Regions from separate parts of the Serratia marcescens subsp. marcescens ATCC 13880 genome, predicted to be linked through region 1. Evidence: predicted binding sites of a transcription regulator. Region 1 holds the regulator's gene; the other holds the start of a gene.
The links. The regulator ArgR, encoded in region 1, controls arginine synthesis, uptake and breakdown. The targets are predictions, from matches to a motif close to ANTGAATAAAAATACANT.

Region 1 (16,133 bases):
CGTCAGCAATACCACTATGCTGCTGTACCCCGGCGTCAGCTTCAACCGCACCCGTTCGCGCGGCGGGCTGATGCCGACCTGGGGCGACAGCCAGCGCTATTCCATCGACGTATCCGACACCTCCTGGGGCTCCGGCGTGGACTTCGCGCTGATGCAGGCGCAGAACGTCTGGATCCGCACTCTGGCCGACAAGCACCGTTTCGTGGCGCGCGGGCAGGTGGGCTGGATCGAAACCAACGACTTCGACAAGGTGCCGCCGGATCTGCGTTTCTTCGCCGGCGGTGACCGCAGCATTCGCGGCTACAAGTACAAAGACATTTCGCCGCGCGGCGACGACGGCAAGCTGACCGGCGCCTCCAAGATGCTGACCGGCTCGCTGGAGTACCAATACAACGTGACCGGCAAATGGTGGGGGGCGATGTTCGTCGATTCCGGTGAAGCGGTGAACGATATCAAGCAGAGCAACTTCAAGACCGGCGCCGGCGTAGGCGTGCGCTGGCAGTCGCCGGTGGGGCCGGTGAAGCTGGATATCGCCGCGCCCGTGGGGGACAAGGACACCCACGGGATGCAGTTCTACATCGGTTTGGGGCCTGAACTATGAGCCTGATTAAAAAGATTTGCCTTGGATTTCTGGTCGTCCTGCTGTTGCTGATCGGCGGCCTGGCCTTCCTGGTGGGGACCACCACCGGTTTGCATATGGTCATCAACGGCGCGGCGCGCTGGGTGCCGGGGCTGGAGATCGCCGGCGTCAGCGGCGGCTGGCGCGATCTGACGCTGAAGGGCGTGAAGTATCAGATGCCGGGCGTGACGGTCAACGCCGGGCAGTTCCATCTGTCCCTCGATCTCTCCTGCTTTAAACGCAGTTCGCTGTGCGTTAACGCCTTGACCGCTCAGGACGTGGACGTGGCGGTGAACACCAAAGAGATGGCGCCCTCCGCGCCGGTGGAGGAGAGCAGTGAGCCGACCACCAATCTCAGCACCCCTTATCCGATCACCCTGCGCCTGTTGGCGCTGAATAACGTCAAGGTCACCGTCGACGATACCGCCATCTCTCTGGCCGAGTTCCGCACCGGCGCGCAGTGGCAAGAGCGCGCGCTGACGCTGATGCCGACCAAGATCGGCTCGTTGCTGATCGCCTTGCCGAAAACGCCGCAAAATCCGTTGCCGGAAGCGGTGCAACCGGCGGTCGAGGTGGCGAAAAAGGTCGGCGAGCAGGTCACCGACGCGGCGAAACCGGCGCCGCAGCCGGAAGAGAAGCCGCTCGGCGAAACGCTGAAAGAACTGTTCGCCAAACCGCTGTTGCCGGATCTGCCGGACATCCGCCTGCCGCTGGATATCACCGTGAAAGAGATCAGCGGCGAACAGCTGCGCTTGACCGGCGATACCGACGTGCTGATCACGAGCCTGTTGCTGCAGGCCAGCACGCAGGATCAGCATATCCAGCTGGACAATTTCGACGTGAAGTCGCCGCAGGGCACGCTGTCGGTGCAGGGGCAGGCGACCCTGACCGGCGACTGGCCGGTGGCGCTGACCGCCAACAGCGCGTTGAACATTGACCCGCTGAAGGGTGAGAAGGTGAAGCTGAACATCGGCGGCGGGTTGCGCGACGAGCTGAAGGTCGCGCTGAACCTGTCCGGCCCGGTCGGCGCCCAGCTCGATGTGCAAACTCGGCTGGCCGAAGCCGGCCTGCCGCTGGCGCTGACGCTGCAGAGCAAACAGCTGAAATGGCCGCTGAGCGGCGAGGCGCAGTACCAGGTCAACGATTTCCGCCTGCGCTTTAACGGCAAGGCGACCGATTACGCGCTGTCGACGCGCGCCAATCTGAAAGGCCAGGATCTGCCGCCGGCGGTGCTGACGCTGGACGGCAAAGGCAACGTCGAGCAGTTCAAGCTGGAGCGCCTGCGGCTGGCGGCGCTGCAGGGCAATACCGATCTCACCGCGCTGGTGGACTGGAGCAAGGCCATCAGCTGGACCTCGCAATTGACGCTGAGCGGCATCAATACCGCCAAGCAGTGGCCGGAATGGCCGGCGAAGCTGGATGGCAAGATCACCACGCGCGGCAGCCTGCACGGCGGCAGCTGGCAGCTGCAGGTGCCGGTGCTGCAGCTGGACGGCAACGTGAAGCAGAATAAGGTCACGGCGCGCGGCACGCTGAGCGGTAACGCCGCCGGGCAGTGGAAAATCCCCGGTATCGATCTGACGCTGGGGCGCAACCAGCTGAACGTCAAAGGGCAGCTGGACGAGAAGAGCTGGAACCTGGACGCCAACATCGACGCGCCGCGTCTGGACGGCGCGCTGCCGGGCCTCGGCGGCACCGCCAAAGGGCTGTTGAAACTGCGCGGCAATCTGCAGGCGCCGCAGCTGCTGGCGGATTTGACCGCTTCCGGCTTGCAGTGGCAGGCGCTGCGCATCAACCGCGTGAAGATCGACGGCGACGTGCGCTCCACGGATCAGATTCAGGGGCAGTTGGCGGTACGTGTCGAGCAGCTGAAGCAGGACGCGCTGGAGGTCAGCCTGCTGACCCTCGACGCCAAGGGCAGCGAGAAGCAGCACCAACTGCAGTTGAAGATCGACGGCAAACCGGTCTCCGGCCAGCTGGCGCTGCAGGGCAGCTTCGATCGTCAGCAGCAGCGCTGGCGCGGCAATTTGAACAATACCCGCTTCGATACGCCGGTAGGGGAGTGGCGCCTGACGCGCGCCATCGCGCTGGACTACCTGAACGCCGAGCAGAAAATCAGCGTCGGGCCGCACTGTTGGCAGAACCCGAACGCCGAGCTGTGCGTGCCAAAGACCATTGAAGCCGGCCAGAGCGGCCAGGCCAGCGTGGTGCTCAACCGGTTCGATCTGGCGATGATCAAGCCGTTCCTTGGCCCGGAAACCGCCCTGAGCGGCGTGTTCACCGGCCGGGCCGACGTCAGCTGGAAGCCGGGCGGCGCGCTGCCGGAGGCGAAAGTCACGCTCGCCGGCAACGGCGTCAAGGTGGTGCAGCAGGTGCAGGGCAACGCGTTGCCGATCGCCTTCGATACGCTGGCCCTCAACGCCGGCTTGAACAACGGCCGCGCGCAGGCCGACTGGCGGATCAAACTGACCAACAACGGCCAGTTCGACGGCAATATCCAGGTGGCGGATCCGCAGGTGCGGCGCACCATCAGCGGCAACGTCAATATCACCAACATCTCGCTGGCGCTGATCAACCCGGCGCTGATGAAGGGGGAAAGCGCGGCGGGCATGCTGAACGCCAACCTGCGTCTGGGCGGCAGCGCGCAGAAGCCGCTGGTGTTCGGGCGTCTGGCGTTGGATCGGGCGAAGGTGCAGGGGCACTGGATGCCGTTCGATATGACCGACGCGCGGCTGGCGGTGAATTTCAACGGCATGACCTCGACGCTGGAAGGGCTGCTCAGCACCACGCGCGGCCAGCTGAATCTGGCGGGCGATGCCGACTGGCGTGACATCAACGCCTGGCGCGCGCGCATTGCCGCCAAGGGTGACAAGCTGCGGGTGACGGTGCCGCCGATGATCCGCATCGACGTATCGCCGGATCTGGTGTTCGAAGCCACGCCGCAGCTGTTCTCGCTCAATGGCAAGGTCGACATTCCCTGGGCGCGCATCACGGTGCAGGAGCTGCCGGAAAGCGCGGTGGGCGTCTCTTCCGACGAAGTCATGCTGGACGATCAGCTGAAGCCGATTCAACCGAAGACCGCCTCGATCCCGATCAACAGCAACCTGATGATCCACGTCGGCAACGACGTGCGGCTGGACGCCTTTGGCCTGAAAGCCCGCTTGAAGGGCGATTTGAAAGTGGTGCAGGACAAGAAAGGGCTGGGCCTCAACGGCCAGATTGACATCCCTTCCGGTCGCTTCCATGCTTATGGTCAGGATTTGATCGTGCGTAAAGGGCAACTGATGTTCTCCGGCCCGCCGGATCAGCCGCTGCTCAATATCGAAGCGATCCGCAACCCGGAATCCACCGAGGACGACGTGACCGCCGGCGTGCGCGTGACCGGCCTGGCGGATGCGCCGAAGCTGGAAGTGTTCTCCGATCCGGCCAAATCGCAACAGGAAGCCCTGTCTTATCTGCTGCGCGGCCAGGGCTTGAACAGCTCCGGCGCCGACGGCAACGCCATGACGTCGATGTTAATCGGCATGGGGGTTGCACAAAGTGGTCAACTTGTGGGTAAAATCGGCGAGGCATTCGGCGTGAGTAATTTGGCTCTGGACACCCAAGGGGTTGGCGACAATTCCCAGGTTGTCGTGAGCGGCTATGTCCTCCCAGGCTTACAAGTAAAATATGGGGTGGGCATTTTCGACTCGCTGGCCACGCTGACGTTGCGTTATCGCCTGATGCCTAAGTTGTATCTTGAAGCGGTGTCTGGTCTCGACCAGGCATTAGATTTGCTCTATCAGTTTGAGTTTTAGCGATGCGAATAATTGTCTACGGCAGTTTACGGCGCAAACAGGGAAACAGCCATTGGATGACCAACGCCCAATGGCTCGGCGAGCACGAGCTCGAAGGCTATCAGATTTATAATCTGGGCCACTACCCGGCGGCGATCCCTGGAGAGGGCACGATACATTGCGAAGTGTATCGTATTAACTCATCGATTCTGGCAGAGCTGGACGAACTGAAAAGCAACACCAAGGACTATAAGCGCGAGCTGATTCAGACGCCTTATGGGAGTGCGTGGATCTACCTGTATAAACACAGCGTGGACGGTTACCCGCGAATTACCAGCGGTGACTGGCTGAAACGCCTCGAAGATCAGTAATAAAAAAACACCGCTCAATGAGCGGTGTTTTTTCATCGGACGGCGGCGAAAATTACTTCTTGGCAGCGCGTTCGAAGGAGGCGATGATTTCCGCTTTAGCCGCGGCAGCGTCTGCCCAGCCTTCCACTTTCACCCATTTGCCTTTTTCAAGATCTTTGTAGTGCTCGAAGAAGTGAGCGATCTGGGCTTTCAGCAGTTCCGGCAGGTCGTTCACGTCTTTCACGTGATCGTACTCTTTGGTCAGCTTGCTGTGCGGTACCGCAACCAGCTTGGCGTCTTCACCGGCTTCGTCGGTCATCTTCAGCACGCCAACCGGACGGCAGCGGATCACGGAGCCCGGCTGCAGCGGGTATGGGGTTGGGACCAGCACGTCAACCGGATCACCGTCCAGAGACAGAGTGTGGTTGATGTAGCCGTAGTTGCACGGGTAGAACATCGCGGTGGACATGAAACGGTCAACGAACAGCGCGCCGGTTTCTTTGTCGATTTCGTATTTGATTGGATCGGCGTTGGCCGGGATTTCGATTACTACGTAGATGTCTTCCGGCAGGTCTTTGCCAGCAGGGACCAGATTCAAGCTCATGTCGGTTTCCTTTAATCATCAAACCAGAAATGGAGTGGCGGCTATTATAGCGGACTCTTTTGCGATTTCCTGCCCTTTTCATCGTCGAAAACCCCGCGTGCCGGCGCAGGGATAATTTCCAGATTAATCCCGCCGCGGCATGAAGTTTTGTCTCCGCCTGCCGATAACTTCAACAAACAATAATGAGCCAGCAAAGCTGGCTCCGCGTTTTGCCACCCCTACTACGTCTGATCTCACTATTCTGAAGCCGGGAAGAACTCATGCTAAAAAAGATTACGGTGAAGGCTGGGCTGATCGCCCTGCTGAGCCTGATGACCATGCTGCTGATCATGGTCAGCGTTATTGGCGTCAATGCGATTAACGAAGGATCGCGCTCGATCCATACTTTAAACCAGATCCTCGGCGAAGAGCTGGGCTCGCTGGCCAACAGCTCCAACCTGACGCTGCGCGCCCGCACCGCCGCCTCGCTGGCGGTGCGCCAACGGGAGATCGGCCAGATCGATATCGCTGACGCCACCGTGGGCCGCATTTACGGCTACCTCGAGCAGTCGAACAAGGAAATGGCGCGCTTTGTCGGCGTCGGCACCGTGACCGAGCGCGGCCGCGAACTCTCCAATCGTCTGCAAAACAGCTATCGCGCCTACCTCGAGCAGGGCGTGAAGCCGATGGCCGCCGCCATCAAGGCCGGTAAAATCGATGAGTATTACCATATTCAGGAGACCCGCATCTCTGCGTTGAGCATCGCGTTTGAAAAGGATCTCAGCGATTTCCGCAGCTTCGCCATGAAGCTCGGCGAAAAGCAGGTGTATGACGCGGAAAACAACGCCAGCACCAAGATCTCGTTGATCGTGGTGGCGGGCCTGCTCAGCGTGCTGCTGGCGGTGCTGGCCTGGTTCGCGCTGCGCGTGATCATTTTGCGCCCGTTGGACGAGTCCATCGCGCAGTTGGAACACATCGCCGGCGGCGATCTGACCCATGAGATCCGTGGTGAGGGCGATACCGAGATGGGCCGCCTGGTGCGGGCGATGCAGCGCATGCAGCAGGCGTTGGCCAGTTCGGTCAGCAAAGTGCGTGACGCCAGCAGCCAGATCGACACCGGTTCGCGCGAACTGGCGGCCGGCAACCTGCATCTGGCGCAGCGTACCGAAGAGTCGGCCGCGTCGCTGGAAGAGACCGCCGCCAGCATGGAACAGCTGACTTCGACGGTGAAAATGAACGCCGAGAACTGCGAGCAGGCCAATCAACTGGCGCTGAGCGTGTCCGATATCGCCAACCAGGGCAGCGACGTGGTCAGTCAGGTCATGAGCAAGATGCAGGCGATCACCGACAGCTCGCGCCGCATCGCCGACATCATCAGCGTGATGGACGGCATCGCCTTCCAGACCAATATCCTGGCGTTGAACGCAGCGGTGGAAGCGGCGCGCGCCGGCGAACAGGGCCGCGGTTTCGCGGTGGTGGCCGGCGAAGTGCGCAATCTGGCGCAGCGCAGCGCCCAGTCGGCGAAAGAGATCAAAGGGTTGATCGAAGCGTCGCAGAACCGGGTGCAGGAAGGCGAGCAGATGGTGGAGTCGGCGGCGCAGACCATGAGCGGTATCACCGGTGAAGTGGGCCGGGTGACGGCGTTGATGCGTGAGATCTCGGCGGCGACGCGGGAACAAAGCAGCGGTATCGAACAGGTGAACCTGGCGGTGGCGCAGATGGATCAGGTGGCGCAGCAGAATGCGGCGCTGGTGGAAGAGTCGGCGGCGGCGACGCGCTCGCTGGAAGATCAGGCTCAGCTGCTGGCGCAGAGCATGGCGGCGTTCAAGCTGTAAGGCGATAAGGGTTCGGCGTGGCGCCGAACCCTTGCCAGAAACGCGTTACTCGTCCGGGTTTTCGGCGATGAAGCGTTCTGCGTCTTCCACCATCGACTTGGTGCCGACGAAGAATGGCGCGCGCTGGTGCAGTTTCACCGGCGTGATGTCCAGAATGCGATTTTTGCCGTCGCTGGCCTTGCCGCCGGCCTGTTCGGCCAGGAACGCCATCGGGTTGCATTCGTACAGCAGGCGCAGCTTGCCTTGCGGGTGGCTGGCGGTGCTTGGGTAGATGTAGATGCCGCCTTTCAGCAGGTTGCGGTGGAAGTCCGCCACCAGAGAACCGATGTAGCGCGAGGTGTAAGGGCGCTGCGTCGCTTCATCCTGCTCCTGGCAGTACTTGATGTATTTCTTCACGCCGAGAGGGAACTTGATGTAGTTGCCTTCGTTGATGGAATACATGTTGCCGCTCGCCGGGAAGCGCACTTTCTCGTGAGAGAGACAGAACACGCCCAGAGACGGATCGTACGTGAAGGCGTGGACGCCGTAACCGGTGGTGTACACCAGCATGGTGGACGAGCCGTAAACCACGTAACCCGCTGCGACCTGGGCGCTGCCCGGCTGCAGGAAGTCTTCTTCGGTCACTGGCGTGCCGACCGGCGTGATGCGACGATAGATAGAGAAAATCGTACCGACCGAGACGTTGACATCGATGTTGGACGAACCGTCCAACGGATCCATCAATACGACATACTTGGCATTTTCAGCTCGCTCGCCGTCGAATATCACGATTTCATCTTCTTCTTCGGAAGCGATACCCGCAACTTCACCACGCGCTTTCAACGCCGCTTTCAGTTTTTCGTTCGCGTACAGGTCCAGTTTCATCTGAACTTCGCCCTGTACGTTGGACACCCCGCTGGTCCCCAGAATATCAACCAGGCCGGCCTTGTTGATGTCGCGGTGGATGATTTTGGCGCCCAGTTTAATGGCAGAAAGTAACGCGGTCAGCTCGCCGGTGGCGTGCGAGAAGTCGTGCTGTTTCTCGACGATAAATTCGCCTAACGTTTTCATGACACAATCCCTGAATCTACGGATGGATAGCGGCCTGTTAACAAACCGCCAACGTTTTCGCGAGCAGTGTAGCCCAAAGATGCGCGCCATTCATAGGCAAATCCATTTCTTCTGGACGATTCTGAGCGTTAGAATATGCCGACATTCGATGCACTCACATGAGAAACCTATGCGCATTCACATTCTTGGGATCTGTGGCACCTTTATGGGCGGGCTGGCGATGCTGGCGCGCTCACTGGGGCATGACGTCACCGGTTCGGACGCCAACGTCTATCCGCCGATGAGCACGCTGCTGGAGAACCAGGGGATCGATCTGATTCAGGGTTATGATCCCGCCCAGCTGGATCCGGCGCCGGATCTGGTGATCATCGGCAACGCCATGACGCGCGGCAACCCGTGCGTGGAGGCGGTGCTGGAGCGCGGTATCCCTTACGTTTCCGGCCCGCAGTGGCTGCACGATGCCGTGTTGCGCGATCGCTGGGTACTGGCGGTCGCCGGCACCCACGGCAAAACCACCACCGCCGGCATGGCGACCTGGATCCTCGAAGCCTGCGGCTACCAGCCCGGCTTCGTCATCGGCGGCGTGCCGGGCAACTTCGACGTCTCGGCTCGCCTCGGCGGTAGCCCGTTCTTCGTGATCGAGGCCGACGAGTATGACTGCGCGTTCTTCGACAAGCGCTCCAAGTTCGTGCACTACAGCCCGCGCACGCTGATCATGAACAACCTGGAGTTCGACCACGCCGATATCTTCGACGATCTGAAAGCCATCCAGAAACAGTTCCACCACCTGGTGCGCCTGGTGCCGGGCAAAGGCAAGATCATCCTGCCGGACAACGACAGCCACCTGAAGCAGGTGATGGCGATGGGCTGCTGGAGCGAACAGGAGCTGGTGGGCGAAGAGGGCGCCTGGCGCGCGCAGAAGCTGACGCCGGACGCCAGCCATTACGCGGTGTTCCTCGACGGCGAGCAGGTCGGCGAAGTGAACTGGGCGCTGGTGGGCGAGCACAACATGCATAACGGCCTGATGGCCATCGCCGCGACCCGTCACGTCGGCGTGCAGCCAGCGGACGCCTGCCGCGCGTTGGGCGATTTCATCAACGCCCGCCGCCGCCTGGAGTTGCGTGGCGAAGCCAACGGCGTCACGGTTTACGACGACTTCGCGCACCACCCGACGGCGATCCTGGCCACTCTGGCCGCGCTGCGCGGCAAGGTCGGCGGCACGGCGCGCATTCTGGCGGTGCTGGAGCCGCGATCCAACACCATGAAAATGGGCATCAGCAAAAACGATCTGGCGCCTTCGCTCGGCCGCGCCGACGAAGTGTTCCTGTTCCAGCCGCACCACATTCCGTGGCAGGTCGCGGAAGTGGCGGATGCCTGCGTGCAGCCGGCGCATTGGAGCGCGGATCTCGATACGCTGGTGGAGATGGTGGTGAAAACCGCGCAGCCGGGCGACCACATTCTGGTGATGAGCAACGGCGGTTTCGGCGGCATTCACGATCGCTTGCTGGACGCGTTGGCGAAAAAGCAGGAACCGAAGGTGACCTACTGATCGTTCAGCCGCATAAGCCAATCTAAGGGCCGCATTCGCGGCCTTTTTTACGCCCATAAAAAAGCCCTCGCGAGCGAGGGCAACGGGGTTCGTCGGATAGGACGACGAGAGGGTCTCTGGGAAATCGGCGTTTGCGTCAGAACTCGGCAGTGGCAGTGACGAGGGTAATCAGCTCTGCAAAGCCGTTCCCAGAGTTGTTATTTGTAAATCTCGGCGGTGGCGTGGTAGTTGCCTTCGTTACGGGCTTCGATCACGCGGTAGGCGGTCGCGCCTTTCGCGTCGGCTTTCTCCGACAACGCCTGGCGAATATCGGTCGGCGCGCCGTCGATACCGCTGACGGTAATGGTGCCGATAGATTGCAGATTGGCGGTCTGATCGTTAGTCACCAACTGGGCGGCAGATGCGCCGAAGGAGATGACGGACAGCAAACCGAGTGCAGCAAGAGTAGTTTTCATGTTCATGATAGCGATCCTTGTTCATAACAGCCTGGAAGGGCTTGGCAGCGATTTTTATTCTTGAAGGCCGTTATGACAGCGTTTGATTCCAGAGAGGTATTGCCCGTTGCCGGGTAATGCCGTTACTTATTTGTAGATTTCAGCGGTCGCGTGGAAGTTGCCGTCGTTGCGCGCTTCGATTACGCGGTAAGCGGTCGCCCCTTTGGCGTCAGCTTTGTCGGACAGCGCCTGGCGAATGTCGGAAGGCGCAGCGGCGACGCCGCTCACGGTGATCACACCGGCGGGCTGCAGTTTTGCGGCCTGGGTAGCATCAACAGATTGTGCTGCGAATGCACCAAAGGAAAGCATGGACAGAACGCTCAGGGTTGCAACGGTAGCTTTAATTTTCATCATCTCACCTCATCGTATTCTTTTATCAGTTCCAACGAACTGTGATTCAGTTCACGAAAATGAGTATACAGCTAGTAACGCGAAAAATTAATAGTTCGCTAACAGTTTCTAGTGAAACTTTAACCTCATGATCCTTATTTTTTATAACCATAAGGAATAAAAAACGCTCATAAAACGATCTTTTGATGTTAAATTTATGTAATTTCAATAAGGTAAGTGATTTTGACCAAAAGTGCGGAAGATCACAGTGGGTACTGCTGGTTACATGGATATGTCATGGAAATGTGTTGTTGCGGGATAAAAAAGCAGTGTTAAACGCGGTTGAAGGCTGGGAAGGTAACGCGAGGGTTAAAGAAGCGCTAACAAAATGCGGTTTACAGCCGCACTTTGTTAGCGCCAGGTTTCACAGCTCTTGCTCGAACACGCCCAGGATCGCTTCATGCAGCTTCTGAGCGGTAAAGCCGCTGGACGGGGTGACGAAAATCGTGTCGTCGCCGGCAATTGTGCCGAGGATACCCTGGGATTTACCCAGTGAGTCGAGCAGGCGGGCGATCAGCTGCGCGGCGCCCGGGCTGGTGTGGATCACCACGACGGCATCGTTATGGTCGACGTCGAGCACCAGATTCTTCAATGGGCTGGTGGTGGTCGGCACGCCGAGTTCGGCAGGAAGGCAATACACCATTTCCATTTTGGCATTGCGCGTACGTACCGCGCCGAACTTGGTCAGCATGCGCGATACTTTGGATTGGTTAATGTTTTCGAAGCCTTCTTCTTGCAGCGCCAAAACGATCTCGCCTTGAGAACTGAATTTTTCTTCTTTCAATAACGCTTTGAACGTCTTGATCAGATCTTCCTGTTTTGCGGGATTACGCATTTTGCACCGTGGAATGTTGATAGTGGAAGCCATGATTATGCATATAGATGAATTTTTATGCAACAAAGGCCGCCCCAAAGAAAATAAAAATGACCGGACGGCGAGGAAAGGGCGGCATTTTAACAAAATCCGGCCGCGATGAATATGCCCTTTTGGCGACGGAAAATCGGCCTGCAGTGGTAAATAAAATGTTATTAAAATGATGTTGTTCTGATGTTGCGTAAGGGTGTAATGTAACGGCCGGTTAACTTGCTCGTGAATAACCTCGCACTATTTTTGATTAGTGTGCGCTATGCCCTTCATGCGTAAGCGATTTAATCTAAAATGGGCGCGACAGCGGCCGTTTTATTACACCTGCAGGCAAGAATTGGCTAATTTATTGTTTTGAAAGGTGTAATAACTTAAGGTCCGTAACCAACACATTCACGGCGCTTTATATATTTAAGATAATAAAGGAGTATAGGATGAAAGTTGCAGTTCTCGGTGCTGCTGGCGGTATCGGCCAGGCCCTCGCCCTTCTACTCAAAACCCAGCTTCCTTCAGGTTCTGAACTCTCTCTCTACGACATTGCCCCCGTTACCCCAGGCGTTGCCGTCGACTTAAGCCACATCCCAACCGCAGTTAAAATCAAAGGCTTCAGCGGCGAAGACGCGACTCCGGCTCTGCACGGCGCGGACGTGGTGCTGATTTCCGCCGGCGTGGCCCGTAAGCCTGGCATGGATCGCTCTGACCTGTTCAACGTTAACGCCGGCATCGTGCGTAATCTGATTGAGCAAGTGGCGAAAACCTGCCCGAAAGCCTGCATCGGCATCATCACCAACCCGGTTAACACCACGGTTGCCATCGCGGCGGAAGTGCTGAAAAAAGCCGGCGTTTACGACAAGAACAAACTGTTCGGCGTGACTTCGCTGGATATCATCCGTTCCAACACCTTCGTGGCCGAGCTGAAAGGCAAGCAGCCGGAAGAATTGAACGTGCCGGTGATCGGCGGCCACTCTGGCGTGACCATCCTGCCTCTGCTGTCGCAGATCCCTGGCGTGAGCTTCACCGAGCAGGAAGTGGCGGATCTGACCAAACGCATTCAGAATGCCGGTACCGAAGTGGTAGAAGCCAAAGCCGGCGGCGGATCTGCAACGCTGTCCATGGGTCAGGCGGCCGCCCGTTTCGGTCTGTCTCTGGTGCGTGCGCTGCAGGGCGAGAAAGGCGTTGTGGAATGCGCTTACGTTGAAGGCGACGGCAAATACGCTCGCTTCTTCGCGCAGCCGCTGGTGCTGGGCAAAAACGGCGTTGAAGAACGCAAAGATATCGGCACCCTGAGCGCCTTCGAGCAGAAAGCGCTGAACGAGATGCTGGACGTGCTGCATAAAGATATCGAACTGGGCGAGAAGTTCATCAATAACTGATCGACACCGATAGTCAGCCGATAAACGCCGCCGGACGCTGTTCCGGCGGTTTTTTTTTGCTCCGCGTTCACGATTTGATACGTGCTTTGCGATCCAGCAGGCAATCGCTGTGCGGATCGTAATAGCGGCTTGGCCAGATCTCCGAAGGGTGGATGCCTATCGCTTCGGCGATCAGCCATTCCCCCTTCGGCCACGGGCGCGACAGCGCATTGGCCAGCGTCGATGAGCTTAATCCGGCCTTGCGCGACACTGCCGCCAGCGTGGTGCCCTGCTTGCGTAGCGCCGCGATGATATCTGCCGGATGCCAATCTGGGTTCCTTGAATTCATGTTTACATTCCTTTTCTGATTAGCCAAAGTTGCGTTAGTGGTATAACTAACGGGTCATGGTTAAGCGTTTGAACAACGTGAAACGCTTATTCGGAAATAAGAATACCATTAAATTTCCTAAAAAATACCCAGGTAATTTCCAAAAAACGACATTGCCCACTATTGCCCAGAGATGATGGCTATGAAAAACGAGTGGTTTGCCGCCAAGGAACTGACAGGCATCGCAGGATTACCCTCCTCACCACAGGGAATCAATCTGATGGCCCGACGCGAAGGCTGGATCAGCCGCAGGCGTAAAGGCGTGCAGGGAAAAGCGTTGGAGTACCATATCGACAGCCTGCCTCCAGGCGTGCGTAACCTGCTGGCGCTGAAGGAAGACGGGGCGGCATATGACGTAGAGCGCCAGGATCCGTTGGCGGTCTGGATCGAGTATTACTACCATTTGACGGAGAGCGAGCGCGAGAGAATGGTGGCTTTCCTGATGCGGGAAGGGATCGGCGGCCTGCTGGCGCGTATCGACGAAGAGAGCAATACCTAAGCAGGCCCGCGTGGGCGGGCCTGATGAACACATTTAGAAACACGATTTCTTAAAAGTCGCGTTGTACCGCCAAATGGGCCAGGCCCTCCAGCGCTGTTCGGTGCTCTGATGCCGGCAAGACCTGCAGCGCGGCGATCGCCTTGTCGGCTTCTTCCTCGGCGCGTTTGCGGGTGTATTCCAGCGAACCGCATTGCTGCATCGCCTGCAGCACCGGCTCCAACAGGTGACGGCCATTGCCTTGCTCAATCGCGCCGCGGATCATGTCACGCTGGGCGTCGTCGCCGTTGTGCATCGCGTGCAGCAGCGGCAGGGTCGGTTTCCCTTCGTTCAGATCGTCGCCGGTGTTTTTGCCCAGGGTGCTGCCGTCGGCGCTGTAGTCGAGCAGATCGTCGATCAGCTGGAAAGCGGTGCCGAGGTAGCGGCCATAATCTTGCAGCGCCTGTTCTTGCTCAGCGCTGGCGCCGGACAGGATCGCCGACGATTGCGCCGCCGCTTCAAACAGACGGGCGGTTTTGCTGTAGATCACCCGCATATAACTTTCTTCGCTGATGTCGGGATCGTGCACGTTCATCAACTGCAGCACTTCACCTTCGGCGATGACGTTGACCGCCTCCGACATCAGTGCCAGCACGCGCAGGGATTCCAGGCTGGTCATCATCTGGAAGGCGCGGGTATAGATAAAGTCGCCGACCAGCACGCTGGCGGCGTTGCCGAACGCCGCGTTGGCGGTGGCTTTGCCGCGGCGCATGTCCGATTCGTCGACGACGTCGTCATGCAGCAGCGTGGCGGTATGAATGAATTCGATCAGGGCGGCGACGGTGACGTGCTTGTTGCCTTCGTAGCCCAACGCCCGCGCCGCCAGGACGGCGATCATCGGCCGGATGCGCTTACCGCCACCGCTGATAATGTAATAGCCAAGCTGATTGATGAGCGTGACATCGGAATTCAGCTGTTCGAGAATTGTTGCGTTCACGGCCGCCATATCTTGCGCGGTTAACTCGGTAATTTGCTCTAGGTTCATTGTGTTTTTTTCAGCTGTGTTTCTCTTCACCGCGTTGAGATCGCTGCTCACATCGGTACATGGCGGTAACTGTCCCTATGATTGTACTTGAAAAACGGTTCAGATAAACGCCACGAAAGAAACTGCGCTTTTTTTCTTCTTTTTTCTTGTTCTGATCTTATTCTGCTCTTGTCATGCGCTGCTTTTTTGCGTAGAATTCGCGCCCTATTGTGAATATTTATAGCGCGCTCTGAACTAACACAGTCGGGCACGCGGAAAGCGGAGTTTTATATGTACGCGGTTTTCCAAAGTGGTGGTAAACAACACCGAGTAAGCGAAGGTCAGACCGTTCGCTTGGAAAAGCTGGACATCGCAACTGGTGAAGCGGTTGAGTTTGACCAGATTCTGATGATCGCTAATGGCGAAGATATCAAAATCGGCGTTCCTTTCGTCGATGGCGGCAAGATCAAAGCTGAAGTCGTTGCTCACGGTCGTGGCGAGAAAATTAAAATCGTTAAGTTTCGTCGTCGTAAACACCACCGTAAGCAGCAGGGCCACCGTCAGTGGTTCACTGACGTTAAAATCACCGGCATCAGCGCTTAAGTTAGGAGAGCGGATTAATGGCACACAAAAAGGCTGGCGGCTCGACTCGTAACGGTCGCGATTCAGAAGCTAAACGTCTGGGCGTAAAACGCTTTGGCGGCGAAGCAGTACTGGCAGGCAGCATCATCGTTCGTCAGCGCGGCACCAAATTCCACGCTGGTACCAACGTGGGTTGCGGCAAAGACCACACTCTGTTTGCTTTGAAAGACGGTAAAGTCAAATTCGAAGTTAAAGGCCCGAGCAATCGTAAATTCATCAGCATCGAAGCTGAATAATTTTTCGAGCCTTACGAAATAGATGTAAGCCCCGCAATTCGTTGCGGGGCTTTTTACATTTATGGGTTGCCTGAGGGCAGGCCCGTCAGCGTTGGCGAAGGTGATATGGATACGAAGCAGCAGGTCGGCGTTGGCATTTCTCTGGCGTTAACCACGGCGGTTTGTTGGGGCGCGTTGCCGATCGCGATGAAAGAAGTGTTGGTGGTGATGGAGCCGTTTACCGTTGTCTGGTATCGCTTTACCATGGCCGCCATCGGTTTGGGCGTGATCCTTGCGGTGCGCGGCAAGCTGCCGCCGCTGACGATGTTCCGCCAGCCGCGTTGGCTGCTGCTGTTGGCGATCGCGACGGCGGGGCTGCTTGGCAACTTTGTGTTCTTCAGCTCCTCGCTGCAATACCTGAGCCCGACGGCGTCGCAGGTGATTGGCCAGCTGTCGCCAGTCGGTATGATGTTCGCCAGCGTGCTGATTTTAAAAGAACGCATGCGCATCACCCAGGTCATTGGCG
Region 2 (16,133 bases), 580 kb from region 1:
CAGGTTGGAGCCCAGCAGCAGCATGCCGTCGATCTGTTTGGTGATGATCAGATTGACGAAGGTGCGCTCTTGCTGATTTTGCTGCGCGCAGTCGCCGATCAGCACCAGATAACCTTGTTGGGCCGCGGTCTGTTCGATCCCCTGGATCACATCGGCGAAAAACGGATCGCAGATGTCGGGCACGATCACCAGGATGGTGCGGGATTCGTTGCGTTTGATATTGCGTGACAGAGCATGAGGAGAATAACCCACGGCCAGCACGGCCTGTTCCACTTTCTGGCGCGTTGGCGTTGACACCTTTTCCGGGTTCATCAGCGCACGCGATACGGTAGCCGTTGAAACGCCCGCCATTTCGGCGACGTCTTTCATGGTCGCCATGGATAACTCTTTCTTGTGTTCCAACGCCTTTCTCCTTGCGTCAGCCCCATGCCGACGCCACTACTGCTGTTTGCTCACAATGTCCGGCATGCGGTGGCGGGATTGTTGTCATTGAGCGCCACTCGCGTTCGGGCACTCCGTCGCGCTGCGATGTGGCGACAAAATTTGCCCTCGCAGACATTCTAAACAGAATACGCCCCGCCTTTGTTACCTAATTTGCATAAAAAATGTGACCTGAGAAGGTTTTTTAGCGTTCGCTCGCAATTTCAAGGGTAAACGTTTGCACTGCGGCAGCTAAATCGGACTTTTCCGGGATCAGCTGTCGATCGGATCGACATCCAGCGTCCATTTCACCTTGCGCGTTTGCGGCAGGGTGCCGATCAGCGGCAGCGAGCTTTTCATCAGCTGTTGCAGGACGCGCCGCGTCGGGTGCTGCAGCAGCAGCTGCCAGCGGAAACGGCCGCCGCGTTTTGATTGCAGCGCCGGCACCGGGCCCATCACCCACAGCGAATCGTCCTTAAGCGGGCTGGCTTCCAGCAGGTTGCGCAACTGCTGCAGGAACAGCGGGGCCTGTTGGTTATCGTGATCTTCGGCGCGCACGATGATGTGGCTGGTGTAGGGCGGCAGAAACACGCTGTTGCGCTCCGCCAGCGTCTGTTTGGCGAAGGCGTCGTAACCCTGTTGCAGCAGCACCTGCAGCAGCGGGTGCTCCGGATGGTGGGTTTGCAGCAACACTTCACCCTGTTTGCCCGCTCGGCCCGCCCGGCCGGAGACCTGGGTATACAGCTGAGCGAAACGCTCGGCGGAGCGGAAGTCGGCGGAGAACAACGCGCCGTCCACGTCCAGCAACGCCACCAGCGTGACGTCGGGAAAATGGTGGCCTTTGGCGAGCATCTGCGTGCCGATCAGAATGCGCGCTTCGCCGCGATGAATATCCGCCAGGTGTTGCTCCAGCGCCCCTTTGCGGCTGGTGGTGTCGCGATCGATGCGGGTGATCGGCGTGTCGGGGAACAGCGGCGCCAGCTCCTGTTCCAGCTGTTCGGTGCCGACGCCGACCGATACCAGGTGGGTGGAGCCGCACTGCGGGCACTGGTGCGGCACCGGTCGCTGGCTGTCGCAGTGGTGGCAGCGCAGCTGGCGCTGATGCTGGTGGAAGGTGTAGTAGTGATCGCAGCGCTGGCACTCGGCGATCCAACCGCACTCGTGGCACAGCAGCGCCGGGGCGTAACCGCGGCGGTTGAGGAACAGCATCACCTGGTTGCCGGCTTTTAAATGGTGCTGCATGCTTTTCAAAAGCGGTTGCGACAGGCCGACCTTCAGCGGCAGCCCTTTCAGATCGATCAGGTGCTGCGCTGCCGGTTTGGCGTTGCCCGCGCGCTGGGTGAGCTTCAACTGGCGATATTTGCCCAGTTGCACGTTGTGCAGCGTTTCCAGTGCCGGCGTGGCGGAGCCCATCACCATCGGGATGTCTTCTTCCCGGGCGCGGAACACCGCCAGATCGCGGGCATGGTAGCGCCAGCCTTCCTGCTGTTTATAAGAACTATCGTGCTCTTCGTCGATGATGATTACGCCCAGCTGCCGGAACGGCGTGAACAGCGCCGAGCGGGTGCCGATGACGATGGCGGCTTCGCCGCTGCGCGCGCGCAGCCAAACCGCCAGCCGTTCGCTGTCGTTCAGCCCGGAGTGCAGCACGTCCACCGGCGCGTTGAAGCGCTCGCGAAAGCGGGCGATGGTTTGCGGCGTCAGGCCGATTTCCGGCACCAGCACCAGCGCCTGCCGGCCTTTGGCCAACACGTTCTCCAGCACGCTGAGATACACCTCGGTCTTGCCGGAGCCGGTGACCCCGGCCAGCAGCCAGGCGGCAAACTGCTCATCCTCGCTTCTGATCGCCCCGACGGCGGTGGCCTGTTCGGTATTCAGCCGCAGCCGCTCGCCCAGCACCGCGAAGTTGGGGCGCCAGTCCTGCGTGGCCGCGACCTGAGCGCGCAGGTCGATCAGCCCTTTGGCGCGCAGCGCCTGCAGAGCGTTTTCCGTCAGCTCAAGCTGGCTGACCTGATGGCGATAGACCGGGCGTTGCAGCAGCGCCGCCAGCGCCTGCTGCTGTTTCGGCGCGCGTTTCAGGCTTTCGGGCGGGGTGGCGCGCCCCTCTTCGGTGGCGAACCACTGCCACAGCGGCGCGGCCTCGGCCGGTTTGCCTTGGCGCAGCAGGATCGGCAGCGCATGGAACAGCACTTCACCGATGGGATAGTGATAGTAATCGCTGGCCCAGCGCAGGATGCGCCACAGGCTGGGAGAGAACAGCGACTCGGTGTCGATCACGCTGTCGATCGGCTTGAGCTTGTCCAGCGGCAGTTCGCTGGTGTCGCTGCAGCCGGTGACGATGCCGATTGCATGCTGCCTGCCCCAGGGCACGCCCACGCGCGCGCCGGCCACCGGCTGCATGCCGGGCGGCAGCAGATAGTCGAAGGTGCGGGCGAGGGGGACCGGCAAAGCAACGTGTACGACGGGCATGATCTCATCCAAATTGAAAAAAAGTGGGCATCAGTTTACACGGCGCATCGGCAAATGTACGGTTCCGATTGCGCGCCCCGACTAATGCTGTATAATTTGCCGCCTTTGGTATAATTCGATACCAAAATTCTATTATCAACCACGTGTGGTGTCTGGCGAAACAGGGCTGGATAGCGACACGGCCTTAACTGAGGTTTCCCATGAAACAAGGTATCCACCCAAAATACGAAGAAGTTACTGCTAACTGCTCTTGCGGTAACGTGATGAAGATCCGCTCCACCGTGGGCCACGATCTGAACCTGGACGTTTGTGGCGCATGCCACCCGTTCTACACTGGCAAGCAGCGTGACGTTGCTACCGGTGGCCGCGTTGACCGCTTCAACAAGCGTTTCAGCGTACCAGGCGCTAAGAAATAAGATTTCTTATCGACCGATGAAAAAGGCGCCCTGGGCGCCTTTTTTCTTTTCTGCCGCCGGCGTTCGCCGGGCGGTTCTCAATATTCCCAGGTATCGGGATCGACACCCAGTTCGCGCATCAACGCTTTTGCGGCTTCCGGGATTTCATCGCTGCGCTCTTTGCGCAGGTCTTCATCGTTCGGCAGCGGCTGGCCGGTAAAGGCATGCAGAAACGCTTCGCACAGCAGTTCGCTGTTGGTGGCGTGGCGCAGGTTGTTCACCTGGCGACGGGTCCGTTCGTCGGTGAGGATTTTCAGGACCTTCAGCGGAATGGATACCGTGATCTTTTTGACTTGCTCGCTTTTTTTACCGTGTTCAGCGTAAGGGCTGACATACTCGCCGTTCCACTCAGCCATGGGACACCTTAACTTTGTCAGAAAAATTACAAAATTCTAAAAACCGGCCAATTATGCCCGATCTTCACTGTTCTCACTAAATAAATGTCAATTTTACGCGACCAGGGTCACTGAATGCCCCGCTTCGGCCAGGCATTGCCGCTTAACATCTTATCGTCATGTCATATCGGCATAATTTTAGCGGGTATTGTGTCATTGCTCAATCTATACGCAAAGAAGTTTAGATGTCCAGATGTATTGACGTCTATCAATCCTGCGATTACTCTTTAGGCCTCATCCACCGAACCGAGAGCCGAGCGAGCCCATGACGCGTAAACCAGCCACGATTGCCGTACGCAGCGGCCTGAACGACGACGAACAGTACGGCTGCGTTGTCCCGCCGATTCATCTGTCCAGCACCTATAACTTTACCGACTTCAACCAACCCCGAGCCCATGACTACTCGCGACGCGGCAACCCGACGCGCGACGTAGTGCAGCGCGCGTTGGCGGAGCTGGAAGGCGGCGCCGGCGCGGTGATGACCGGCAGCGGGATGTCGGCGATCCATCTGGTGACCACCGTGTTGTTGAAGCCCGGCGATCTGCTGGTGGCGCCGCACGACTGCTACGGCGGCAGCTATCGGCTGTTCGACAGCCTGAGCAAGCGCGGCGCCTATCGCGTGCTGTTCGTCGATCAGGGTAATGAAGAAGCCCTGCAGCAGGCGCTGGCGCAAAAGCCGAAGCTGGTGCTGATAGAAAGCCCCAGCAATCCGCTGCTGCGGGTGGTGGACATCGCGGCGATCTGCGCTGCCGCGCATGCGGCGGGCGCGTTGACGGTGGTGGACAACACCTTCCTCAGCCCGGCCCTGCAACAGCCGATCGAACTCGGTGCCGATCTGGTGGTCCATTCTTGCACCAAATACCTGAACGGGCATTCGGACGTGGTGGCCGGGGCGGTGATTGCCAAAGATCCCGAGCTGGCGGTCGAGCTGGCCTGGTGGGCGAACAACATTGGCGTGACCGGCGGCGCGTTCGACAGTTATCTGTTGCTGCGCGGCATGCGCACGCTGTCGCCGCGCATCAAGGCGGCGCAACAAAATGCTGAAGCGATTGTTGACTATTTACAGCAGCAACCGCTGGTGAAAAAGCTGTATCATCCCTCCCTGCCGGAGAATCCGGGGCATGAGATCGCCCGCCGTCAGCAGCGCGGTTTCGGCGCGATGCTGAGTTTTGAACTGGACGGCGATGAAGCGGTGCTGCGCCGTTTTCTCTCTGCCCTTGAGCTGTTTACTCTGGCAGAATCGTTGGGCGGCGTAGAAAGCCTGATCTCGCATGCAGCGACCATGACTCACGCCGGCATGGCGGCGGAGGCGCGGGCAGCGGCCGGCATCTCCGAGAGCCTGCTGCGCATTTCCGTGGGTATTGAAGACAGTGAAGATTTGATTGCCGATCTGGAACGCGCTTTCCAGGCGGCGGCAACGAGGTAAGCATGAATGCAATTGCTGTAGCAGGGCCGGTGAGCGGGCGTCAACTGCACAAGTTTGGCGGCAGCAGTCTGGCGGATGTGAAGTGTTATCTGCGTGTGGCCGGGATTATGGCGGAATACAGCCAGCCGGGCGACATGATGGTGGTATCGGCCGCCGGCAGTACCACCAACCAGTTGATCAACTGGCTGAAGCTCAGCCAGAGCGATCGCCTGTCTGCGCACCAGGTGCAGCAGACGTTGCGTCGCTATCACAGCGATCTTATCAGCGGCCTGTTGCCGCCGGAAAGCGCCGAGCCGCTGATCGCCAAGTTCATTCAGGATCTGGAACGTCTGGCGGCGCTGCTGGACGGCAACGTCGACGACGTGTGCTATGCCGAAGTGGTCGGGCACGGCGAGATCTGGTCGGCGCGCCTGATGGCGGCGGTGCTCAACCACCTGGATATGCAGGCGGCCTGGCTGGACGCGCGTGATTTCCTGCGCGCCGAGCGCGCCGCGCAGCCGCAGGTGGATGAAGGCCGTTCTTACCCATTGCTGCAGCAATTGTTGGCCCAACATCCGGGCAAACGCCTGGTGGTGACCGGGTTCATTTCGCGCAATGACGCCGGGGAAACCGTGCTGTTGGGGCGTAACGGCAGCGACTACTCCGCCACTCAGGTCGGCGCGTTGGCCGGCGCTGCTCGCGTCACCATCTGGAGCGACGTGGCCGGGGTATACAGCGCCGATCCGCGCAAGGTGAAAGACGCCTGCCTGCTGCCGCTGCTGCGTCTGGACGAAGCCAGCGAGCTGGCGCGTCTGGCGGCGCCGGTGTTGCACACCCGTACTCTGCAGCCGGTCTCCGGCAGCGATATCGATCTTCAGCTGCGCTGCAGCTATCAGCCGGAGCAGGGCTCGACGCGCATCGAGCGCGTATTGGCGTCCGGCACCGGCGCCAAGATTGTCACCAGCCACGATGACGTGTGCCTGATTGAACTGCACGTCGCCGCTCAGCATGACTTCAAACTGGCGCAGAAAGAGTTGGATCTGGTGCTCAAGCGCGCGCAGATCAAACCGCTGGCGGTGGGCATCCACCCTGACCGCAATCGGGTGCAGCTGTGCTACACCTCCGAGGTGGTCAACAGCGCGCTGGCGACGCTGCAGGCCGCGGCGCTGCCAGGCGAGCTGCGCCTGCGCGAAGGGTTGGCGCTGGTGGCGATGGTCGGCGCCGGGGTATGCAAGAATCCGCTGCACAGCCACCGTTTCTATCAGCAGCTGAAAGATCAGCCGGTCGAGTTTATCTGGCAGGCGGAAGATGGCATCAGCCTGGTGGCGGTATTGCGCCAGGGGCCGACCGCGCTGCTGATCCAGGGGCTGCACCAAAGCCTGTTCCGCGCCGAGAAGCGCATCGGCCTGGTGTTGTTCGGCAAGGGTAACATCGGCTCCCGCTGGCTGGAGCTGTTCGCCCGCGAGCAGACCCATATTTCCGCGCGCAGCGGCTTCGAATTCATCCTGGCGGGGGTGGTGGACAGCCGCCGCAGCCTGCTGAACTACGACGGGCTGGATGCCAGCCGCGCGCTGGCGTTCTTTGAGGATGAGGCGCAGGAACTGGACGAAGAATCGCTGTTCCTGTGGATGCGCGCGCACCCGTTCGACGATCTGGTGGTGCTTGACGTGACCGCCAGCGAAGAGCTGGCCGGGCAGTATCTGGATTTCGCCAGCCACGGTTTCCACGTGATCAGCGCCAACAAGTTGGCGGGGGCCTCGTGCAGCGACAGCTATCGCCAAATTCGCGACGCCTTCGCCAAAACCGGCCGCCACTGGCTGTACAACGCCACCGTCGGCGCCGGCCTGCCGGTCAACCACACGGTGCGCGATCTGCGCGACAGCGGCGACAGCATTCTGGCGATCAGCGGCATCTTCTCCGGCACGCTCTCCTGGCTGTTCTTGCAGTATGACGGCACGGTGCCGTTTACCGAGCTGGTGGATCAGGCTTGGCAGCAGGGGCTCACCGAACCGGATCCGCGGGTCGATCTCTCCGGCCAGGACGTGATGCGCAAGCTGGTGATCCTGGCGCGTGAGGCGGGCTATGACATCGAACCGAACCAGGTGCGGGTCGAGTCACTGGTGCCGGCGGGCTGCGAACTGGGCTCCGTCGATCAGTTCTTCGAGAACGGCGAGGCGCTGAATCAGCAGATGCAACAGCGCTTTGAGGCCGCCAGCGAAATGGGCCTGGTGCTGCGTCACGTGGCGCGTTTCGACGCCAACGGCAAGGCGCGGGTCGGCGTGGAGGCGGTGCGCCCTGAGCATCCTCTGGCCTCGCTGCTGCCGTGCGACAACGTGTTCGCCATCGAGAGCCGCTGGTATCGCGATAATCCGCTGGTGATCCGCGGGCCGGGCGCCGGCCGCGATGTGACCGCCGGCGCGATCCAGTCAGACCTTAACCGATTGGCGCAGCTGCTTTAATCCTCTGCGGGCGCGGGTTCACCGCGCCCCTTTGCTTTTCCTGCCATACTTATCCCTGCCGCTGTCATGAAATTTCCTCTTTGAGCGGGTGAGGATTAATCATCTTATTCCCCTCATTTTCCTGTTGACTCTTTAGCCAACATGCGGCATTTTCTATCTAGACGTCTAAACGTATAGACGCTCATCAAGATGAAATAAAAACAGTGATCGAGAAGAGGTGAGCAGGGTATGAGTTTTTTCCACGCAAACCAGCGGGAAGCGCTGAATCAGAGTCTGGCGGAGTTGAACGGCCAGATTAACGTATCATTCGAGTTCTTCCCGCCACGCACCAGCGAGATGGAAGAGACCCTGTGGCAGTCGATCGATCGTCTGAGCATCCTCAAACCTAAATTCGTTTCCGTCACCTACGGCGCCAACTCCGGCGAGCGCGATCGCACCCACAGCATCATCAAGGGGATCAAGGAGCGCACCGGCCTGGAGGCTGCGCCGCACCTGACCTGCATCGACGCCAGCCCGGCGCAGTTGCGCGACATCGCGACCGACTACTGGAACAGCGGCATCCGCCATATCGTGGCGCTGCGCGGCGATCTGCCGCCGGGCGGCGGCAAGCCGGACATGTACGCGACCGATCTGGTGGCGCTGTTGAAAGACGTGGGCGACTTCGACATTTCCGTCGCCGCCTATCCGGAAGTGCACCCGGAGGCGAAGAGCGCCCAGGCCGATTTGATTAACCTGAAACGCAAGATTGACGCCGGCGCCAGTCGCGCCATCACCCAGTTCTTCTTCGACGTTGAGAGCTACCTGCGCTTCCGCGACCGCTGCGTTGCCGCCGGTATCGACGTGGAAATCGTGCCGGGCATTCTGCCGGTGTCCAACTTCAAGCAGCTGCAGCGCTTCGCCACCATGACCAACGTGCGGGTGCCAAGCTGGATGACCAGCATGTTCGAAGGGCTGGACGACGATGCGGAGACCCGCAAAATGGTCGGCGCCAACATCGCCATGGACATGGTGAAGATCCTCAGCCGCGAAGGGGTGAAAGATTTCCACTTCTATACGCTGAACCGCGCCGAGATGAGCTACGCCATCTGCCACACGCTGGGCGTGCGTCCGGTGGCCGCCGCCTGACGGGTCTGTTCCATTTAAAAGGGCGCCGCTTTACCGCGGCGCCCTTTTTTTGTGGGGGAAGGCATAAAAAAACGGCCCCGATAAACGGGGCCGCGATGAGGCTCACTAGCCGGTGTTGCGCATCCCGGCGGCGACGCCGGCGATGGTGACCATCAACGCCTGCTCGACGCGGGCGTCCGGTTGCTCCTGCTGACGAGAACGGTGCAGCAATTCGGCCTGCAAGACGTTCAACGGGTCGGTGTAAACGTTGCGCAGCGCGATGGATTCGGCGATCCACGGCAGGTCTTCCATCAGGTGCGCATCGTTGGCGATGGTCAGCACCACCTTGATGTCGCTTTCCAGCTGATCGCGCAGCTGTTGGCCCAGCGGCCACAGTGCTTTATCCACCAGGCGCTGATCGTAGTATTCCGCCAGCCACAGGTCGGCTTTGGCGAACACCATTTCCAGCATGGCGATACGGGTGGAGAAGAACGGCCAGTCGCGACACATCGCTTCCAGCTCCGTCTGTTTGCCGGCTTTCACCGCTTCCTGCAATCCGGCGCCGGCGCCGAGCCAGGCCGGCAGCATCAGGCGGTTCTGCGTCCAGGCGAAAATCCACGGAATGGCGCGCAGGCTCTCTACGCCGCCGTTCGGCTTGCGCTTGGCCGGGCGTGAACCCAGCGGCAGTTTGCCCAGCTCCAGCTCCGGCGTGGCCGCGCGGAAGTAAGGCACGAAGTCCGGGTTTTCACGCACGTAGCCGCGATACATCCGGCAGGAGGTCTCGGACAGGTCGTCCATCAGCGCCCGCCATTCTTTCTTCGGTTCCGGCGGCGGCAGCAGGTTGGCCTCGAGGATCGCGCCGGCATACAGCGCCAGGCTGCTGATGGTGACTTCCGGCAGGCCGAACTTGAAGCGGATCATCTCGCCCTGTTCGGTGACGCGCAGGCCGCCCTTCAGGCTGCCCGGCGGCTGCGACAGCAGCGCCGCATGCGCCGGAGCGCCGCCGCGGCCGATGGAACCGCCGCGGCCGTGGAACAGCGTCAGCGCCACGCCGGCCTTTTCACAGGTTTTGATCAGCGCGTCCTGCGCGCGGTACTGCGCCCAGGAAGCGGCCATCACGCCGGCGTCTTTCGCCGAGTCGGAATAGCCGATCATCACCATCTGTTTGCCCTGGATGAAGCCGCGATACCAGTCGATGTTCAGCAACTGGGTCATCACGTCGTCGGCGTTGTTCAGGTCGTCGAGGGTTTCGAACAGCGGGGCGACCGGCAGCGCGAACGGGCAGCCGGCCTCTTTCAGCAGCAGGTGCACCGCCAGCACGTCGGAAGGCGTGCGCGCCATCGAAATCACATAGGCGGCGATCGAACCCTGCGGCGCTTCGGCGATCACCCGGCAGGTTTCCAGCACTTCCTGCGTGTCGGCGCTCGGTTGCCATTTCAGCGGCACCAGCGGGCGTTTGGAGTTCAGCTCGCGGATCAGGAACGCCTGTTTATCGGCTTCAGACCAGCTTTCATAGTCGCCCAGCCCCAGGTAGCGGGTCAGCTCGGCGATGGCTTCGGTATGGCGGGTGCTCTCCTGACGCACGTCGATGCGCACCAGCGGCACGCCGAAGCAGCGCACGCGGCGCAGGGTATCCAGCAGTTGACCGTTGGCGATGATGCCCATGCCGCAGGCCTGCAGCGACTGGTAGCAGGCATACAGCGGCTCCCACAGCTGCTCGTTGTTCACCAGCAGGTCGTGCGGTTTCAGCACGCGCTCGCCCTTCAGGCGGCCTTCAAGATAAGCCTGGGAACTCATCAGCTGGCTGCGCAGCTGCTTCATGATTTCGCGGTACGGCTCCTGCACCTCATCGCCGCCGGCGCGGGCGCGCAGCTCCGGGGTGCATTCGGTCATCGACAGCTCAGAGACCAGCACCTGGATATCGCGGGTGAACAGGTCGCAGGCTTTCCAGCGGCTGAGCAGCAGCACATGGCGGGTAATTTCGGCGGTCACGTTCGGGTTGCCGTCGCGATCGCCGCCCATCCAGGAGGTAAAGCGCACCGGCACCGCTTCCACCGGCAGGCTGTAATCGATGGAGTTTTCCAGCTGTTCGTTGAATTCGCGCAGGAACGCCGGCACGCCTTCCCACAGGCTGTTTTCCACCACCGCAAAGCCCCATTTGGCTTCGTCGATCGGGGAAGGGCGGTGTTTGCGAATTTCATCGGTGTGCCACGACTGGGCCACCAGCTGACGCAGGCGGCGCATGATCTTGTTGCGCTCGTAGTCGGCCAGATCGTTGTGATCGAGCTGGCTGAGGCAGGTGTTGACCTCCACCAGCTTGTGGATCAGGGTGCGGCGGGTGATCTCCGTCGGGTGCGCCGTCAGCACCAGCTCGATGGAGAGTTGCGATACCGCGTGCTGCAGCTCTTTGTCGCTGAGCTTTTTGTCTTTGAGACGGCTGAACAGTTGAGCCAGCGCTTCCGGGTTGCTGGCGGCCTCGCCGTTGGGCGAAATGCTGTGGTACTGCTCGGCGACGTTGGTCAGGTTGAGGAACTGGCTGAAGGCGCGCGCCACCGGCAGCAGCTCGTCGTTGGACAAGTTCTGCAGGGTGGAGAGCAGCTCCTGGCGATGCGCTTCGTTGCCGGCGCGTGAGGATTTGGAAAGCTTACGGATGGTCTCAACGCGATCGAGAATATGCTCACCCAGCGCTTCTTTGATGGTATCGCCGAGCAATTTGCCGAGCATACTGACATTACTGCGCATTGCCGAATATTGTTCGTTCATATAACCCCTGACCCAGTTCTGTATGATTTTTATCTTGTAAATAAATTTCACGCGTCAGGCGCAGACCGCCTGCCTGATCACATCGCGTTCCTGTCCAATCGTCAATTGACACTATTTTTAGCAAAAAAACATCAAAATCGGCGCATTTTCTGAAATTTAATTACGGCGCGTCGGTTATCAGCACGGCTTATTTCGCCGTTTTCTACTTATTTTGAGTTAGGGGAAAGCATAAAGCATTTCCCCTGCTAAATGTCGGGTTTATTGCCGGCAAAAGTGATTGACCAGTTGGCCCAGCAGTTTGCGCGTCGGTTCGATAAACGCGGTGTCGATGTACTCGTCCGGCTGGTGGGCCTGATCGATGGAACCGGGGCCGAGCACTAGGGTCGGGCAGACCTGCTGCACGAACGGCGCTTCAGTGCAGTAGTTGACCACCTGCGTGCGGGTGCCCAGCAGCTCCTCGATCACCGCCACCATGCGGTGGTCGGTCGGGCACTCGTAGCCCGGCACCGACGCATGCAGCTCTTCGATGGTCAGGCGGCCCGGCCAGCGTTGGCTCACCGGCTCCAGCGCCTGATGCATCAGTTCGTTGATGTTGTCGAGCGTCATGCCGGGCAGCGGGCGGATGTCCAGGTGCAGCTCGCAGCAGGCGCAGATGCGGTTGGCCGCGTCGCCGCCGCTGATATGGCCGAAGTTCATGGTGGGATAAGGCACGGCGAACGCCGGGTTGTTGTAGCGCTCCTGCAGGGTTTTGCGCAGCTCCATCAGGCGGCCGATGGATTCGTGCATCAGATCGATGGCGTTGACGCCGCGCGCCGGATCGCTGGAGTGGCCGGACTGGCCGACGATGCGAATGGCGTTGGCCATGTGGCCCTTGTGCGCGCGCACCGGCTGCAGCGAGGTCGGTTCGCCGATGATGGCGAAATCCGGCCGAATGGCGGTGGAGGCGGCGAAATAACGTGCGCCGGCCATCGTCGTTTCTTCATCTGCGGTCGCCAGAATGTACAGCGGCTTGGTCAGTTTGCTCGCGTCGATGTCGCGCACCGCGTCCAGAATAAAGGCGAAGAAGCCTTTCATGTCGGCGGTGCCCAGCCCGTAGAGCTTGTTGTCGTGCTCGGTCAGGGTGAAGGGATCGCGCGTCCAGCGGCCTTCGTCGTAAGGCACCGTATCGGTGTGGCCGGCCAGCAGCAGGCCGCCGCTGCCTTCGCCGATGCTGGCCAGCAGGTTGAATTTGTGGCGCGATTCCGGCACCGGCTGTACGTCGACGCGAAAGCCCAGGTCGGCAAACCATCCGGCCAGCAAGTTGATTAACGCCTCATTGCTCTGATCGAGGCCGGCATCGGTGGCGCTGATCGACGGAGTGGCGATCAACGCCCGGTACAGCTCAATAAATGGAGGTAATTTCATCTTCACTGTTGACAGCCTTTGGTTAGGATAGTATCAATATTCATGCATTTATTTTGAATAAAAATACAGTAAGCCGAAGCGTAAGGGAACCCGATACCCGGATGTTTATAAAAGCATCAACGCCTGGCTCCGTGGGTGAACGGCGCAACAACGCTGGCGAGCCCTGTTACCTGGGTCGCAAGCGACCGCACGTCAGTTTAGAAGGTGAAAGGCCACATGTTGAATACGCTGATCGTTGGTGCCAGCGGTTACGCCGGAGCGGAGCTCACGGCTTACCTGAATCGCCACCCACACATGAACATAACCGCTTTAGCGGTTTCAGCGCAAAGTGCAGATGCAGGAAAGTTGCTTTCCGATCTCCATCCCCAGTTGAAAGGCATCGTCGATCTGCCGCTGCAGCCGTTGACCGACGTCGCCAAGGCGGCGCAGGGCATCGACGTGGTGTTCCTCGCCACCGCTCATGAAGTCAGCCACGATATCGCACCGGCCTTCCTGGCGGCAGGCTGCGTGGTGTTCGATCTGTCCGGCGCCTTCCGCGTGCAGGATGCCGGTTTCTATAGCCAGTACTACGGTTTCGAACATCAGCATGGCGCCCTGCTGGAGCAGGCGGTATACGGTCTGGCGGAGTGGCAGAGCGACAAGATCAAACAGGCGCAGCTGATCGCCGTGCCGGGTTGTTACCCGACGGCGGCGCAGCTGGCGCTGAAACCGTTAATCGAAAAACAGTTGCTGAATCTGGATCAGTGGCCGGTGATCAACGCCACCAGCGGCGTCAGCGGCGCCGGGCGCAAGGCCAGCATGACCACCAGTTTCTGCGAAGTGAGCCTGCAGCCGTACGGCATTTTCACTCACCGGCACCAGCCGGAGATCGCCGCGCACCTGGGCGTGCCGGTTATCTTTACGCCGCACTTGGGCAACTTCCCGCGCGGCATCCTTGAAACCATCACCTGCCGCCTGAAAGCCGGCGTGACCGCGCAGGACGTGGCCGCCGCCTATCACGCCGCCTATGACGACAAGCCGCTGGTGCGGTTGTACGACCAGGGCGTGCCGGCGCTGAAAGCGGTGGTGGGGCTGCCGTTCTGCGACATCGGCTTTGCGGTGCAGGGCGAGCATCTGATCGCCGTGGCGGCGGAAGACAACCTGCTGAAAGGCGCGGCGGCGCAGGCGGTGCAATGCCTGAATATCCGTTTCGGCTTCCCGGAAACCCAATCACTCCTTTAAACCAGCGTGAGTAAACAGCAATGAACCCGTTAATTATCAAGTTAGGTGGCGTGTTATTAGACAGTGAAGAAGCGCTGGAGCGTCTGTTTACCGCGTTGGACAGCTATCGGCAGCAGCACCAGCGCCCGTTGGTGATCGTCCACGGCGGCGGCTGCGTGGTGGACGAACTGATGAAGCAGCTCGCTTTGCCGGTGGTGAAAAAGAACGGCCTGCGGGTCACGCCGGCCGATCAGATCGACATCATCACCGGCGCGCTGGCCGGCACCGCCAACAAAACGCTGCTGGCGTGGGCGATTAAACACCAAATCAACGCCGTCGGCCTGAGCCTGGCGGATGGCGGCAGCGCGGTCGTGACCCCGCTCGATCCGGCATTGGGCCACGTCGGCAACGCGCAGCCCGGCTCGCCCGCGCTGCTCAATACCCTGCTGGGCGCCGGCTACCTGCCGGTTATCAGCTCCATCGGCATCACCGCCGAAGGGCAGTTAATGAACGTGAACGCCGATCAGGCGGCGACGGCGCTGGCGGCGACGCTGGGGGCGGATCTGATCCTGCTGTCGGACGTCAGCGGCATCCTCGACGGCAAGGGGCAACGCATTGCGGAAATGACGGCGCAAAAAGCGGAACAACTGATCGCGCAAGGCATCATCACCGATGGTATGGTGGTGAAGGTGAATGCGGCGCTCGACGCCGCCCGCACCCTCGGCCGCCCGGTGGATATCGCCAGCTGGCGCCATGCCGATCAGCTTCCTGCTTTGTTTAACGGCGTGTCGATTGGCACCCGGATCCTCGCTTAATTTTAGAATTAGAAAGGAATAGATCATGCAAAACCAAGGCATCAAAAAAATCGTTCTTGCGTACTCCGGCGGCCTGGATACCTCGGCCATCATTCCATGGCTGAAAGAGAACTACGGCGGCTGTGAAGTGGTGGCGTTCGTGGCGGACATCGGCCAGGAGCGCAGCGATCTGGAAGGCGTGGAGCAAAAAGCCCTGCAGTCCGGTGCCTCTGAATGCCACGTGGTCGATCTGCGTGAAGAATTTATCCGCGATTACGTTTATCCGGTGCTGCAGACCGGCGCCCTGTACGAAGGCAGCTACCTGCTGGGCACCTCGATGGCGCGGCCGATCATCGCCAAGGCGCAGGTCGAGCTGGCGTTGAAAGTGGGCGCAGACGCGCTGTGCCACGGCGCGACCGGCAAAGGCAACGATCAGGTGCGTTTCGAAACCACCTACACCGCGCTGGCGCCGCAGCTGAAAGTGGTAGCGCCGTGGCGCGAGTGGAACCTGCGTTCCCGTGAAGCGCTGCTGGATTACCTGAAAGAGCGCAACATCCCGACCACCGCGTCGCTGGAGAAGATTTACAGCCGCGATGAGAACGCCTGGCACATTTCCACCGAAGGCGGCGTGCTGGAAAGCCCGTGGAATGCGCCGAACAAGGATTGCTGGGTATGGACCGTCGATCCGCAGGAAGCGCCGGACCAGCCTGAGCAGGTGACCGTTACCGTCGAGAAAGGCCGCGTCGTGGCGGTTAACGGTAAAGCACTGTCGCCGTACCAGTGCCTGGAAACCCTGAACGCGCTGGGCGCCAAGCACGGCGTCGGCCGTATCGACATCGTGGAAAACCGTCTGGTGGGTATCAAATCCCGCGGCTGCTATGAGACCCCGGGGGGCACCATCATGGTGGCGGCGCTGCGCGCCATCGAGCAGCTGGTGCTGGATCGCGACAGCTTCAAATGGCGCGAGCAGCTGGGCCTGGAGATGTCTTATGTGGTGTACGACGGCCGTTGGTTCGCGCCGCTGCGCCGTTCGCTGCAGGCCTCTGCCGAAGCGCTGGCTGAAGAGGTGAACGGCGAAGTGGTGCTGCAGCTGTACAAAGGCCAGGTGACGGCGACCCAGAAAAAATCCGCCAACAGCCTGTACTCCGAAGAGTTCGCCACCTTCGGCGAAGACGAAGTTTACGATCACAGCCACGCGGGCGGCTTTATCCGCCTGTTCTCTCTGTCTTCACGCATCCGCGCGTTGAACGAGAAAAAGAATAAAT

Region 2: the regulator ArgR is predicted to act here: its motif matches at 12,927-12,944, upstream of argC (N-acetyl-gamma-glutamyl-phosphate reductase).

Annotation. Positions count from the first base shown of each region.
Region 1 is NZ_CP071238.1:416,948-433,080, forward strand. It holds gene tamA (autotransporter assembly complex protein TamA) at 1-601, shown strand, start outside; gene tamB (autotransporter assembly complex protein TamB) at 598-4,416, shown strand; gene J0F90_RS01945 (gamma-glutamylcyclotransferase family protein) at 4,419-4,766, shown strand; gene ppa (inorganic diphosphatase) at 4,819-5,349, opposite strand; gene J0F90_RS01955 (methyl-accepting chemotaxis protein) at 5,610-7,163, shown strand; gene fbp (class 1 fructose-bisphosphatase) at 7,209-8,213, opposite strand; gene mpl (UDP-N-acetylmuramate:L-alanyl-gamma-D-glutamyl-meso-diaminopimelate ligase) at 8,383-9,762, shown strand; gene yhcN (peroxide/acid stress response protein YhcN) at 9,960-10,223, opposite strand; gene yhcN (peroxide/acid stress response protein YhcN) at 10,344-10,607, opposite strand; gene argR (transcriptional regulator ArgR) at 11,011-11,481, opposite strand; gene mdh (malate dehydrogenase) at 11,946-12,884, shown strand; gene J0F90_RS01990 (helix-turn-helix domain-containing protein) at 12,952-13,212, opposite strand; gene J0F90_RS01995 (DNA-binding protein) at 13,394-13,750, shown strand; gene ispB (octaprenyl diphosphate synthase) at 13,800-14,771, opposite strand; gene rplU (50S ribosomal protein L21) at 15,042-15,353, shown strand; gene rpmA (50S ribosomal protein L27) at 15,371-15,628, shown strand; gene J0F90_RS02015 (DMT family transporter) at 15,734-16,133, shown strand, end outside.
Region 2 is NZ_CP071238.1:4,953,769-4,969,901, reverse strand. It holds gene cytR (DNA-binding transcriptional regulator CytR) at 1-402, opposite strand, end outside; gene priA (primosomal protein N') at 694-2,889, opposite strand; gene rpmE (50S ribosomal protein L31) at 3,090-3,305, shown strand; gene metJ (met regulon transcriptional regulator MetJ) at 3,383-3,700, opposite strand; gene metB (cystathionine gamma-synthase) at 4,005-5,165, shown strand; gene J0F90_RS23690 (bifunctional aspartate kinase/homoserine dehydrogenase II) at 5,168-7,603, shown strand; gene metF (methylenetetrahydrofolate reductase) at 7,832-8,728, shown strand; gene ppc (phosphoenolpyruvate carboxylase) at 8,834-11,470, opposite strand; gene argE (acetylornithine deacetylase) at 11,729-12,874, opposite strand; gene argC (N-acetyl-gamma-glutamyl-phosphate reductase) at 13,091-14,095, shown strand; gene argB (acetylglutamate kinase) at 14,116-14,889, shown strand; gene J0F90_RS23660 (argininosuccinate synthase) at 14,915-16,133, shown strand, end outside.